DNA from 2 places in the Pseudomonas sp. SL4(2022) genome. Region 2 is predicted to be linked to the other one. Evidence: riboswitches for the same ligand, from Rfam matches in the RefSeq annotation. Region 2 holds a riboswitch; the other holds the start of a gene.

Region 1 (7,048 bases), 2.1 Mb from region 2:
TGGCACCCGGCGATAACCTGGTGCGTCACCCCTGAGCCTGTGGACGACTGTCCAATGTGCAGTCGCTTCTCAGGTTTGCTCATCTGATGCATCTCGATAGTTTTCAATAACCTGCCAAGTAAAGCTAAAGCTTGCACTACGATGTGCAAGCCGGCAGAGTAGGGCGCATCCCGGCTCAGGATCGCCTTATCCATGACCGCTATTGCCCGTTTCAGCCTGCTGGTCGTCGTCGCGCTGCTCAGCGCCTGCTCCAGTCGTGCACCTGCTCCAATCCCGCCACCCGTTATGCAAACACCCAACAGCAACTTTAACGGCAATGCTGATGACGTGTTGTTTCGCGCCCTGGGCTTGGTCGGTACGCCATATCGCTACGGCGGCAACACTCCGGATGGTGGCTTCGACTGCAGTGGTCTGATTGGTTATGTCTACCGCGATGCCGCGGGCATCAGCTTGCCGCGCTCGACCCGTGATCTGATCAGCATGCGCGTCCCGGCTGTCGGCCGCGACCGCCTGCAAAGCGGTGATCTGGTGTTCTTTGCCACCAATGGCGGCAGCCAGGTCAGCCATGCTGGCATCTACGTCGGCGATGGCCGTTTTGTTCATGCACCTTCCAGCGGCGGCACTGTGCGCCTGGATAGCCTGAGCAATTCGTATTGGCAGCGCACTTATCTAAATGCCAAGCGCGTGTTCTCCCCGGAACTGGCGCGCAACCCCTAACAGCCTTGGTTTGCAGAGGGAGTAGGCATGACTAATCAAACACTCAATCTCGATACCGGCCTGTACCAATACCTGCTGGATGTCTCGCTGCGTGAAACACCGCTGCTCAAGCGCCTGCGTGAGGAAACCGCACAGTTCAGTACTGCTCGCTGGCAGATTGCCCCCGAGCAGGGACAGTTCATGGCCTTGCTGGTACAGCTGACTGGGGCGCGGCGGATTGTTGAGGTCGGCACCTTTACCGGCTATAGCGCCATCTGCATGGCCCAGGCCATGCCCGAGGATGGCTGGTTGATCTGCTGTGATATCCCCGGCGAGTACAACGCCACGGCCGAGCGTTACTGGCTTGAGGCCGGGCTAAGCTCGCGTATCAAGCTGCGCCTGGCTCCGGCCTTACAAACCCTCGCAGCACTGGAGGCTGAAGGTCTGGCTGGCAGTATTGACCTGCTGTTTATCGACGCCGACAAGGTCAATTACCCAACCTATCTGGAACATGCCCTGCGTCTGGTGCGCCAGGGCGGGCTGATCCTGTTCGATAACACCCTGTGGAGCGGGCGTGTGCTTGAGGAAAACCCCGAAAGCGCCGACACCCGAGCCATTCAGGCGCTCAACCTGGCGCTGCGCGATGATCCGCGCCTCGACCTCTCCCTGTTGCCGTTGGGCGACGGCCTGAGTCTTTGCCGTAAACGCTGAACCCGTATGCCTGAACCGATTCGTCTGCCCGAACAACCTGATGCCTGCGAGCTCTGCACCCGCGCTGCCACGTTGACGCGTCACCATCTGATCCCCAAGGCGCTGCACAACAAGGTTTATGTGCAGAAACGCTTCGGTAAAAGTGAGCGCATCAGCGCCACGCTTTGGGTCTGCCGCGCCTGCCACAACCAGATTCACCGGCTGTTCAGCGAAAAGGAGCTGGCGTTGACTTACAACAACCGCGACAGCTTGCTCAGCGATGAGCGTTTGCGAACCTTTGTCGAATGGCTGGCGAACAAGCCTGCGGGCTTTATGCCGAGGCACTGAGCTGCGCTGTTTGTGTACACGTGACGCAATGGGCGGCGCATTCGTTTGACGCTTAATCATGAACTCTCTAACCTTCGCGCCTTGTAGCAGGTGCCCCCAACGCATTGCGTGTGCGGGGTGAAACAGGGAAGTCGGTGCGCTGTGCGTGTGAACGCCCGCTATTCCGACGCTGCCCCCGCAACGGTAAGTGAGTCAAACGCCGCAAGAGCCACTGTGCGTGATGCATGGGAAGGTGCGGTCGTGAGCCATTCGGCTCGCTCACAAGCCCGGAGACCGGCCTGCTGCAGTCCACGGCATCGCGGAGGGCGATGGCTGGCGTGTGGTGTGCGCTGTGCGCAGGCCCGCGCTTTCCCTATCCCCGCATGCTTTTTCCAGCCAGATCGCCCTGTGGCGGTGGAGCAGTGCGATGACTGAATCGATTGAACGGGACGCCCGGCACAAGGCGCGCATGGCCCGCAAAAAAGCCCTTATCGATGAAAAGATTGCCCAGGCCCAGGATGAGTACGGCCTGCTGCTGGTGCACAGCGGCAATGGCAAGGGCAAGAGCAGCAGCGCCTTCGGCATGGTTGCTCGCGCCCTGGGCCACGGCCTCAAGGTGGGCGTGGTGCAGTTTATCAAGGGTGCAGCCAGCACTGGCGAAGAAGCCTTCTTTCGCCGTTTTCCCGATGAAGTCAGCTACCACGTGATGGGCGAAGGCTTTACCTGGGAGACCCAGGATCGCCAGCGTGATATCGACAAGGCGCGCGAAGCCTGGACGGTGGCGGCGCAGCTGCTGAATGATCCGGCCATTGGCCTGGTGGTGCTCGACGAGCTGAATATCGCCCTGAAATACGGATATCTGGAACTCGATGCGGTGCTCGCCGACATTGAAGCGCGGCCGCTGCTGCAGCATGTGGTGGTAACCGGTCGCGGCGCGTTGCCGGGGATGATCGAGGCTGCGGATACCGTGACCGAGATGAGCCTGGTCAAGCATGCGTTCAAGGCCGGGGTTAAGGCGCAAAAGGGAGTCGAATTTTGATCCGCGCCCGCTCTTGCCCCGCGTTATTGATCGCTGCACCGGCCTCCGGCCAGGGTAAGACCACAGTGACCGCTGCCTTGGCGCGTTTGCATGCACGCCAGGGCAAGCGCGTGCGGGTGTTCAAATGCGGCCCGGACTTTCTCGACCCGATGATTCTTGCCCGCGCCAGCGGTGCGCCGGTGTATCAGCTCGACCTGTGGATGGTTGGCGAGGCCGAGAGCCGTCGTCTGCTCTGGGAGGCGGCGGGTGAGGCCGACCTGATTCTGATTGAAGGGGTGATGGGCCTGTTCGATGGCACGCCTTCGGCGGCCGACCTGGCCCGGCACTTTGGTGTGCCGGTGCTGGCGGTGATCGACGGTTCGGCCATGGCGCAGACCTTCGGCGCCATGGCCCATGGCCTGGCGACCTTCCAAGCGGATCTGCCGTTTTCTGGCGTGCTCGGTAACCGGGTTGGCAGTGTGCGGCATGGCGAGATCCTGCGTGATGCGCTGCCGGCCTCGATCCGCTGGTACGGCGCATTACCACGCAGCGCCGAGGTCGGTTTACCGAGCCGCCATCTCGGCCTGGTTCAGGCGGGCGAACTGCTCGACCTGGATGCCCGTCTGGACGCCGCCGCCGATGCTTTGGCTGCCAGTGCCGATACCAGTCTGCCGCCGCCAGTCAGCTTCGCTGCACCAGAGCATGCAAGGCCCGCGCAATTGCTCAAGGATGTTCGGATTGGCGTAGCACGCGACAGCGCTTTTGCCTTTCTCTATCAGGCCAACCTCGATTTGCTGCGCGCACTGGGTGCCGAATTGCAGTTCTTTTCGCCGCTTACAGATGAGCAGTTGCCGGATGTCGACAGCCTGTATCTGCCCGGCGGTTACCCGGAGTTGCACCTGTCCACGCTTGAAGCCAACCAGCCCATGGCCGAGGCAATCCGCGCTCACCACGAGGCAGGCAAACCGATCCACGCCGAGTGCGGCGGCATGCTCTATCTACTCGACAAACTGACCGACAAACAGGGCGCCAGCGGGCAGATGCTCGGTTTGCTAAACGGCGAGGCGACCCTGCAACCACGCATGACCGCCATGGCCTTGCAACAGGCTGAGCTGCCGGAAGGGCTGCTGCGCGGCCACAGTTTTCACTACTCGGCGCTCAGCAGCGAACTACAACCACTGACCCGTGGCGAGTGCCCGAACTATAAGCGCACCAGTGAGGCGGTCTATCGTCAGGGGCGGATGACCGCCTCCTATATTCACTTCTATCTGCCGTCCGACCCGGTTGCCGCTGCCGCGCTGTTTTGTCCCGGTGCGCCGGCATGAGTGAGCAGGCCTTCAGTGCCGAAGAGCGCGCGGCGGTGTACCGCGCCATCGCTGAGCGCCGCGATATGCGCCATTTCAGCGGTGGCGAGGTGGCTCCCGAGTTGCTCGCGCGCTTGCTCGAAGCTGCGCATCAGGCGCCCAGCGTGGGCTTGATGCAGCCCTGGCGGTTTATTCGCATCACCCGTCCGGCCTTGCGCGAAGCGATCCACGGCCTGGTAGAGGAGGAACGCACGCGCACCGCCGAGGCGTTGGGCGAGCGCAGCGACGAGTTTATGCGGCTGAAAGTCGAGGGTATTCGCGACTGCGCCGAACTGTTGGTGGTGGCCCTGATGGAGGGCCGTGAGGCTCATGTGTTTGGCCGCCGCACCTTGCCGGAGATGGACCTGGCATCCCTGGCCTGCGCGATTCAGAACCTCTGGCTGGCGGCCCGTGCAGAGGGTTTGGGCATGGGCTGGGTGTCGCTGTTCGAGCCCCAGGCCCTGGCGGATCTGCTCGGCATGCCGACCGGCAGCAAGCCATTGGCGGTGCTGTGCCTGGGACCCGTGACGGAATTTTATGAGGCACCGATGCTGGTTCAGCAGGGCTGGGCCGAGCCTCGGCCGCTCAGCGAGTTGCTGTTCGAGAATCAGTGGAGCACGCCATGAGCCTGGTGCTGAGTACCTGCGCCGGGGTCGTTCTGGATGCGATTTTGGGCGAACCCAAGGGCTGGCACCCGCTGGTGGCCTTTGGTCGTATGGCCGAGCGCATCGAGCAGCGCTTCAATCCGGCGGGTGGCGGGTGGCGCAGCCATGGCGTCAGCGCCTGGTGCCTGGCGGTGTTGCCGCTGACCCTGCTGGCCTGGCTGTTGAGTGAGATCAGCGGGCTGGGGTGGGCGGTGGAAATCATTGCCTTGTACGCCGCCCTGGGCCTGAAAAGCCTGGGCGAGCATGCCATGCCAGTGGCGCAGGCGCTGCGTCTGGGGGATTTGCGCCTGGCCCGCGAGCGGGTTGGCTATATGGTCAGCCGTAATACTGCGCAGCTGGATGCCACGGGTGTGGCCCGCGCTGGCAGCGAATCGGTGCTGGAAAACGGCAGCGACGCGGTGTTCGCCGCGCTGTTCTGGTTTGTGCTGGCTGGCGCACCGGGGGTGGTGCTGTATCGCCTGAGCAATACCCTGGACGCCATGTGGGGCTATCGCAATGAACGCTTTGAACGCTTCGGCTGGGCCGCTGCAAAGATTGACGATGCACTCAATTACCTGCCTGCACGGCTGGTCGCATTGACCTATGCGTTGCTGGGTAAAACCCTGTTGGCGTTGCGTTGTTGGCGCACCCAGGCGCCGCTGTGGGACAGTCCCAATGCTGGCCCTGTGATGGCAGCGGGTGCAGGGGCACTGGGCGTCAGCCTGGGTGGTGCGGCGGAGTACCACGGCGAGCTGCATGTGCGGCCTGATTTGGGCGACGGTCCACCGCCCCGCGCACGGGATATCGAGCGGGCAGTCAATCTGGTTTACGGCGGCGTGCTGCTGTGGCTGGCACTGCTAATGCTATGGGGGCTTGCTTATGCTTGAACATGGTGGTCGCCTGCGCGCGGCCTCGCTGCGTTATGGCATTGCCCTGGCGGAGTGGCTGGATTTGTCCACCGGCATTGCGCCTTACGGCTGGCCCTTGCCCGCTATTCCGGCAATTGCCTGGACGCGCTTGCCCGAGCAGCAGGACGGCCTGGAAATCGCTGCGCGCGATTACTACGGCGTCGCCAACCTGCTGCCGGTAGCGGGTTCGCAAGCCGCCATTCAGGCGCTGCCGCGTCTGCTGCGACACGTCACCGTGGGCATTGTTTCACCCGCTTATGCCGAGCATGCGGCGGCCTGGCAGCGTGAAGGGCATCGTCTGCTGGAAATCAGTGAAGGCGCGATTGAGCGCGCGCTGGAGCGCATCGATGTGCTGTTGCTGGTCAATCCGAACAACCCCACCGGGCGCTGTATTGAACCTGCGCGTTTGCTGGAGTGGCATCGGCGTTTGGCCGAGCGAGGCGGCTGGCTGGTGGTGGACGAGGCCTTTATCGATTGCACGCCGGCGTTCAGCCTGGCGGCGTTCAGTGAGTTGCCCGGGCTGATCGTGCTGCGCTCGTTTGGCAAGTTTTTCGGTTTGGCGGGTATTCGCCTGGGCTTTGTCCTGGCGCCGCCGCAGCTGCTGGCGCAACTGGCCGAGTTGCTAGGGCCTTGGGCAATCAGCGGGCCGAGCCGCGTGGTGGCCACGGCGTTGTTGCAGGACATGGCCGGCCAGCAGGCACAACGTGAGCGGTTGCTCGCCGATGCTGAACGCCTGTCTGCGCTGTTGGTTGCGCATGGGCTCAGCCCCACAGGCGGTTGCGCGCTGTTTCAGTTCTGTTGCACACCGCAGGCCGCCTTGCTGCATGAGTTTCTCGCCCTGCAAGGCATTCTTACCCGCCTGTTTGAAAAGCCGCTGAGCCTGCGTTTTGGTTTGCCACCGGATGAAACCGGCTGGCAGCGTTTGCAGCAGGCACTGGCGGTCTTCGCTGGAGAGCTGGCATGAGCACACTGATGGTGCAGGGCACCACCTCCGATGCCGGCAAGAGCACCCTGGTCACCGCGCTGTGCCGTTGGCTCAAGCGTCAGGGCGTCAGTGTGGTGCCGTTCAAACCGCAAAACATGGCGCTCAACAGCGCCGTAACCGCCGATGGCGGCGAAATCGGCCGCGCCCAGGCGGTGCAGGCGCAGGCCGCCGGGCTTGCGCCCCACACCGACATGAACCCGGTGCTGCTCAAGCCCAACAGCGACATCGGTGCGCAGGTGATCATCCACGGTCGCGCCCTGAGCAGCATGGATGCCGTGGCGTATCACGATTACAAAAAGGTGGCGATGCAGGCGGTGCTGCAGTCGCATCAGCGCCTGAGTGCCGCTTACCCGGTGGTGATGGTTGAAGGGGCGGGGTCGCCCGCCGAGATCAACCTGCGCGCCGGCGATATCGCCAATATGGGCTTCGCCGAAGCG
Region 2 (7,048 bases):
GCCGCGCGGGCCTTCGATCAGCACGCCGCCAATCGCCGGGTCGATAGCCGCCAGGCACAGCGCCAGTTTCAGGTCATCGGCGGCGACCACGGCAGCGAGGGGGAAGTGGCTATCGGTCATGGCAGGCTCTCTAGGATTCTTCGCTATCAATCAGCAGGTTTTCCAACGCTTCGCGGTACTCGCCGGGATCTTGCCAGAGGCCGCGCTGCTGGGCTTCGAGTAGGCGTTCGAGGATGTCCTGCAGGGCGCCGGGGTTGTGCTGCTGGATAAAGTCGCGGGTGTCTTTGTCGAGCAAATAGGCATCGGTGAGCAGTGCGTACTGGTGGTCGTCGACCAGCTCGCTGGTGGCGTCGAAGGCGAACAAATAGTCGATGGTCGCCGCCAGCTCGAACGCGCCCTTGTAGCCGTGGCGCTTCATGCCGTCGATCCACTTGGGGTTGGCCGCACGGGCGCGCACCACGCGGTTGAGTTCTTCCTTCAGGGTGCGGATGCGCGGCGTATCCGGCTGGCTGTTGTCGCCGTGATAGCTGGCCACCTTAGCGCCGCGCAGGGTTTCCACCGCCGCGAGCATGCCGCCCTGGAACTGGTAGTAGTCGTTGGAATCGAGGATGTCGTGCTCGCGGTTGTCCTGGTTGTGCAGCACCGCCTGCATCTGTTCCAGGCGCTCGGCGAACTGCGCGCGCGCCGGGGTGCCTTCGCTATGGGTGCCGTAGGCGTAGCCGCCCCAGTTCAGGTAGACCTCGGCCAGGTCCTCGCGGGTTTGCCACAGGCGCTCTTCGATGGCGTTCTGCACGCCCGCACCATAGGCCCCCGGTTTGGAGCCGAACACTCGCCAGCCGGCTTGCTGGCGCGCCTCGGCCTCATCCAGGCCGCTGTCCTGCAGGGTCAGGGATTCGCGCCAGACCCGCGCCGACAGCGGGTTCATGTCTTCCGGCTCATCGAGATCCACCACCGCCTGCACCGCGTCATCGAACAGACGAATCAGGTTGCTAAAGGCATCGCGGAAGAAGCCGGACACGCGCAGGGTCACGTCCACCCGTGGGCGGCCGAGTTGCGCCAGCGGCAGCACCTCGAAACGCTCAACGCGCTGGCTGCCGGCCTGCCACACCGGGCGCACGCCCATCAGCGCCAGAGCCTGGGCCATATCGTCGCCGCCAGTGCGCATGGTCGCCGTGCCCCACATCGACAGACCGAGCTGACGCAGGTGGTCGCCGTGGTCCTGCAGATGCCGCTCCAGCAGCCGGTCCGCCGCCTGCACGCCGATACGCCAGGCGGTCGGCGTCGGCAGGTTGCGCACATCGACGCTGTAGAAATTGCGCCCGGTGGGCAGCACATCCAGGCGGCCGCGACTCGGCGCGCCACTCGGCCCGGCGGGGACAAAGCGCCCGTTTAGCGCCGATAACAGGCCGTGCATTTCGGCCGGACCGCAGGCATCCAGCAGCGGTGCGATCTGTTCACGCAGGCGTTGCAACACCTGGGTGCTTTCCGCACCAACGGGTTCAAAATCCGCCGCGCTAATCAACTGCAAGGCCAGCAGCTCCAAGCGTTCACGGGCATCTCCGGCGCTGCGCCAGCTGTCATCGCTCAGGCCCTGCAACATCGCCGGGCGCGGCCCCAGCCAAGGTGCAGCCATGTCGCAGTCGAGAGGATCGAAACCCAGCTCCAGATCGCGGGCCAGGGCGCGCAGCAGGCTGGCGTTGGCGCCCTGGCCGTCGCCACGGGGAATGCGCAGCAGGGCCAGCAAGGTGTCGCGGCGCAGGGTACCGGCCGGTGATTCGCCAAACACATGCAGGCCATCGCGGATCTGCGATTCCTTTAAATCGCACAGGTAGGCGTCGAGCTGCGGCAGCCAGCTGTTGGGGTCTTCATTGAGTTGCAGGCCCAGCTCGCGGTCGAGGCTGGCCTCGCGCACCTTGAGCAGAATCTCGCCGCGCAATTCGGCGGCGCGACGCAGGTCGAGTTGGCTGGCTTCGTAGTACTCGTCGGCCAGGCGCTCCAGATCGCGCAGCGGGCCGTAGCTTTCCGCGCGAGTCAGCGGCGGCATCAGGTGATCGATGATCACCGCCTGAGTACGGCGCTTGGCCTGGGCGCCCTCGCCCGGATCGTTGACGATAAACGGGTAGATATTCGGCAGCGGGCCGAGAATCGCGCTCGGCCAGCACTCCTCAGACAGCCCGACGCTCTTGCCCGGCAGCCATTCCAGATTGCCGTGCTTGCCGACGTGGATCACTGCATCGGCGGCAAAGGCCTTTCGCAGCCAGCAGTAGAACGCCAGATAGCCATGGGGCGGCACCAGATCGGGGTCGTGATATACCGCCGCCGCATCCAGCTGATAACCACGGGCCGGTTGGATGCCGACAAAGGTCAGGCCGAAACGCAGGCCGGCGATCATCAGCCGCCCGCTGCGGAACATCGGGTCCTGCTGCGGCTCGCCCCAACGCTCGCGCACCGCCTGCTGGTTGGCTTGCGGCAGACTGTGGAAGAACGCCAGGTACTCATCCAGCGCGAGGCTCTGGGCGCAGGGCCGCGCGTCGAGGCTGTCCAACTCATTGGTCACACCGCCGAGCAACTGGTGGATCAGCGCGGTACCGCTGTCGGGCAACCCTGCAACCGGGTAGCCCTGCTGTTGCAGCGCCTTGAGGATATTCAGCGCCGCCGCCGGGGTATCCAGGCCAACACCATTGCCGATGCGCCCATCGCGGGTCGGGTAGTTGGCCAGCACCAGGGCGATGCGCTTGTCGGCGTTGTGTTTGTGCGCCAGGGCGACCCAGTTGCGCGCCAGTTCGGCGACAAAATCCATCCCCGGTAAATGCGGCTGGTAACAAACCACATCGCTCTGGCTGCGCTCACTGCGCCAGGCCAGGCCCTTGAAGCTGATCGGCTGGGTGATCAGGCGGCCGTCCAGCTCGGGCAACACGATATGCATGGCCAAGTCACGCGAACCCAAGCCTTGAGCATTGGCTTGCCACTGCTCATGGTTATCCAGCGCGCAAATGGCTTGCAGCACCGGAATATCACGGCGGAAAGGTCGTGCGCTCGGCGCTTCCGGGTTAGACAGGGCGAAGGCGGTGGTGTTGATAATCAGACGGGCATCGGCTTCGTCCAGCCAGTCCTCGACCTGAGCCAGGCAGGCGGCTTCCTTGAGGCTGGCCACGGCAATCGGCAGCGGATTAAGGCCCTGGGCCTGCAAGCGCTGGCAGAACACATCGATAAACCCGGTATTCGCCGCCTGCACCTGGGTGCGGTAGAACAGCAGCGCCGCCACCGGCGCACCGACCTGCCAATGGGCTTGCCAATCGACCAGGCTCGGGGTGCTCAGCTGCGGGTGATACAGGCCCACGCGCGGCAGCGGCTGCGGTTCGCCCCAGGGGTAGTCACGCTGCAACCAGTGGCTGGCGATGCAGTTGAACAGCTGCTGGGCATTGGCCGCACCGCCCTGGCGCAGGAACTGCCAGAGCCGCTCGGCCTCCGCCAGCGGCACGCTACTCAACGCCATCAGTTCTGGATCAGGGTTGTCGCAACCCGGCACCATGATGACCTGCGCGCCGCGCTCGGCCAGTTCGACCAAGCGCTCGATGCCGTAGCGCCAGTAACTGACGCCGCCGTGCACGGAAATCAGGATGACCTTGGCGTGCTGCAACACCTGCTCGACGTAGAAGTCCACCGAGGCGTGATTGCTCAGCTGCGCCGGACTGGCCAGGCGCAGGCTCGGGTAATCCGCCGGCAACTGCCGCGCCACCTCCGCCAACAGCGACAACTGCGAATCGCCGGTGCACAGAATCACCAGCTCGGCCGGGGTCTGGCCGAGGTCGGCAATGCTGTCGACCGGCAGCTGGCTGCCGGGTTGGGTGCGCAATAGATGCATGATCGCTCTTCTTGTGGGTGGGGTCGGGCCTAGTCGCGGCTAAAGCCCCTCCCACCTATTTAGGCCAGCGCTGCTTGCAGCTCAGCTTCGATGGCGGCCTGATCCAGGGTCTGGCCAATCACCACCAGGCGGGTGATGCGCGGCTCATTGGCCTGCCAGGCGCGGTCGAAGTGTTTATCGAAACGCTGGCCGACGCCTTGCAGCAGCAGGCGCATCGGCTTGCCGGGAATCGCCGCAAAACCCTTGATGCGCAGGATGCCGTGTTTGCTGACCGCCTCCTTCAGCGCTTGCAGCAAACGCGTTTCCTCGGCTTCAGGCAGTTCCACGTGGAACGAGGCGAACTCGTCGTGATCGTGGTCTTCATGGCCTTCCAGGTCATGGTGGGTCTTGCGGCCCTCGATATGCAGCTCGGTCTCGCAGTTCAGCCCCAGCAGCACGTCCAGCGGCAGCTCACCGCCATGGGCTTCGATGATTTTCACTGCGGGCGGCAGCTCTTCCGCCACTTCCGCGCGCACCGCCGCCAGGGCGGCGGCGTCGAGCAGGTCGGCCTTGTTGAGTATCACCAGGTCGGCGCTGGCCAGTTGGTCGGCGAATAGCTCGTGCAGCGGCGATTCGTGGTCCAGATTGGGGTCGAGCTTGCGCTGCGCATCGACCTGATCGGGGAAGGCGGCGAAGGTGCCTGCGGCCACGGCCGGGCTGTCGACCACGGTGATCACCGCATCCACCGTGCAGGCGTTGCGGATTTCCGGCCAGTTAAAGGCCTGTACCAGTGGCTTGGGCAGGGCCAAACCCGACGTTTCAATCAGGATATGGTCGAGCTCGCCGCGACGTGCCACCAGCTCGCGCATCACCGGGAAGAACTCTTCCTGCACGGTGCAGCACAGGCAGCCGTTGGCCAGTTCGAAGATGCGCCCGTTGGCTTCTTCTTCGCTGCAACCGATGGAGCACTGCTTGAGGATTTCGCCGTCGATGCCCAGCTCGCCAAACTCGTTGACGATCACCGCGATACGCCGCCCGTCGGCATGGCCGAGCATATGCCGCAGCAGGGTGGTTTTGCCGGCGCCGAGAAAGCCGGTAACGATGGTGACGGGGAGTTTGGCGAGGGTTTGCATGGCGAGTCCTGCGTGACGTCGAAAGAAAGACGAGCAGGAGGTGGCACAGACATGACAGCCACGGGGCGTCAGCCAACACCACCGGATCACCCCGCCCGGTTGTCGAAAACGTGACGAGGCAGGTCTCCTGGCTCACGGTCTGCGCATTGCGCGACCCTTCACCTTCCCGCCATACGGCAGTGGTGTATCGAAGGGCTTTGGACCGTTTACAGTTGCGGGGGCAGCCAAGGCATCAACCTTGTTCCCTCTTAGCTTCATGGGCATGCCCACGAAGAACCTCGAACGCGACAAGGCTACGCAGGCCATGGCGGCCGGTCAATCGCGGTTGACCGGTGCCGGCCGCCATGTTGAGCTACGCCGCCGCACACACCGAGTCGCCTTGATGATGTCCAGCCCTGCCCATACTCGCCCCGCTGCCGCCGTTCAGGTGGTCGCCGGGTTGGGCTGCCGCAGTGGCTGCAATGTGGAGGACTTACTCAACCTGCTGCTGCACAGCCTGCAGGCGCATGGCCTGACTGTGGATAACCTGGCGGGGCTGGCCAGCATCACGCACAAACAGAGCGAGCCGGGCCTGCTGGCACTGGCTCAGCGCCTCGGTTTGCAGTTGAGCTGCTTTAGTGCCGAAGAACTGCAACCCTATCAGCAGGGTGTGCAAGGCTCGCCGCTGACCCTGGTCGCCACCGGCAGCCCGGCCGTCGCCGAACCCTGCGCCCTGGCCCTGGCTGAACACCTGAGCGGCCAACCGGCGCGTCTGCTCGGCGAAAGAACCCGCAACGCCAGCGCCACCTGCGCGCTGGCGTCGAGTGCACCCAAGGATCTGTCATGACCGTCTACTTTATCGGCGCCGGCCCCGGCGACCCCGAGCTGATCACCGTCAAAGGCCAACGCCTGCTGCGCAGCTGCCCGGTGATTCTCTATGCCGGTTCGCTGGTGCCCGAGGCGGTACTACAGGGCCATAGCGCCGAACAGGTGATCAACACCGCCGAGCTGCATCTGGATGAAATCATCGAGCTGATCCGCCAGGCCGATGACAAAGGCCAGGATGTGGCCCGCGTGCATTCCGGCGACCCGTCGCTGTATGGCGCGATTGGTGAGCAGATCCGCCACCTGCGCCGGCTGGGCATCGCCTTCGAGATCATCCCAGGGGTGACGGCCACGGCCGCCTGTGCTGCCCTGCTGGAAAGCGAACTGACCCTGCCCGAGGTGTCGCAGACGCTGATTCTCACCCGCTACGCGAGCAAGTCGAACATGCCCGAGGGCGAGGCGCTGGGCGACCTGGCGCGCCACGGCGCGACCATGGCCATCCACCTGGGCGTGGTGCACCTGAGCAAGATCGTCACTGAGCTGCTGCCGCATTACGGCGCGGATTGCCCGATTGCCGTGGTGCATCGCGCCAGCTGGCCGGATCAGGATTGGGTCAGCGGCACCCTCGCCACCATCGTGGAACAGGTGCGCGCCAAGGGCTTTCGCCGCACGGCGCTGATCCTCGTCGGCCGCGTGCTGCATGCCGAACAGTTTGCCGACTCAGCGCTTTATAACGCTGAGCATCGGCACCTGTTCAGGTCGGCAGACGATTAACAGGCTGCTAGAGATGAATCTCCGCAGCTTTGATCCCCAGTAAACGCAGTTCCTCGATCAACCCATTGAGATCGGCGAAGGACTCCACCTGCTCCTGGTCATCGACCAGAAAGAAGCTGGTGCCTGCGCCTTTCTTCAACAGCACGATCCATTCCCGGGTATTGGCCGGGTTGGCGATGATATGGGTATCAAAGAGCACGCCTTGAGCCTGCTTGCTCTTTAGATCTTCACGCCGCATCGGCTGGCTCCTGCTTACTCAACCGTTACGCTCTTGGCCAGGTTGCGCGGCTGGTCGACGTCGGTGCCCTTGAGCACGGCGACGTAGTAGGACAGCAGCTGCAGCGGAATGGTGTAGAGGATCGGCGCCAGGGCGTCGTGGATATGCGGCATGTTCACCACATGGGTGCCCTCGCCATTGCTCATGCCGGCCTGCTCGTCAGCAAACACCACCAGCTCGCCGCCGCGGGCGCGCACTTCCTGCAGGTTGGATTTG

The links. A riboswitch is a leader RNA that binds a small molecule or an ion and turns the genes downstream of it on or off. The one in region 2 is predicted to bind cobalamin.
Region 1: another riboswitch for cobalamin. It lies ahead of cobO (cob(I)yrinic acid a,c-diamide adenosyltransferase); the one in region 2 lies ahead of cobW (cobalamin biosynthesis protein CobW).

The regions. Positions count from the first base shown of each region.
Region 1 covers NZ_CP113060.1:4,076,819-4,083,866, reverse strand. Annotated here, with positions in the region: gene OU997_RS19305 (C40 family peptidase) at 1-35, shown strand, start outside; gene OU997_RS19300 (C40 family peptidase) at 193-717, shown strand; gene OU997_RS19295 (O-methyltransferase) at 745-1,407, shown strand; gene OU997_RS19290 (hypothetical protein) at 1,414-1,734, shown strand; cobalamin riboswitch at 1,806-2,031, shown strand; gene cobO (cob(I)yrinic acid a,c-diamide adenosyltransferase) at 2,141-2,752, shown strand; gene OU997_RS19280 (cobyrinate a,c-diamide synthase) at 2,749-4,056, shown strand; gene bluB (5,6-dimethylbenzimidazole synthase) at 4,053-4,700, shown strand; gene cbiB (adenosylcobinamide-phosphate synthase CbiB) at 4,697-5,605, shown strand; gene cobD (threonine-phosphate decarboxylase CobD) at 5,598-6,590, shown strand; gene OU997_RS19260 (cobyric acid synthase) at 6,587-7,048, shown strand, end outside.
Region 2 covers NZ_CP113060.1:1,743,117-1,750,164, reverse strand. Annotated here, with positions in the region: gene OU997_RS08425 (ATP-binding protein) at 1-120, opposite strand, end outside; gene cobN (cobaltochelatase subunit CobN) at 131-3,865, opposite strand; gene cobW (cobalamin biosynthesis protein CobW) at 3,925-4,977, opposite strand; cobalamin riboswitch at 5,077-5,273, opposite strand; gene OU997_RS08410 (cobalamin biosynthesis protein) at 5,240-5,803, shown strand; gene cobM (precorrin-4 C(11)-methyltransferase) at 5,800-6,555, shown strand; gene OU997_RS08400 (hypothetical protein) at 6,563-6,793, opposite strand; gene glmS (glutamine--fructose-6-phosphate transaminase (isomerizing)) at 6,808-7,048, opposite strand, start outside.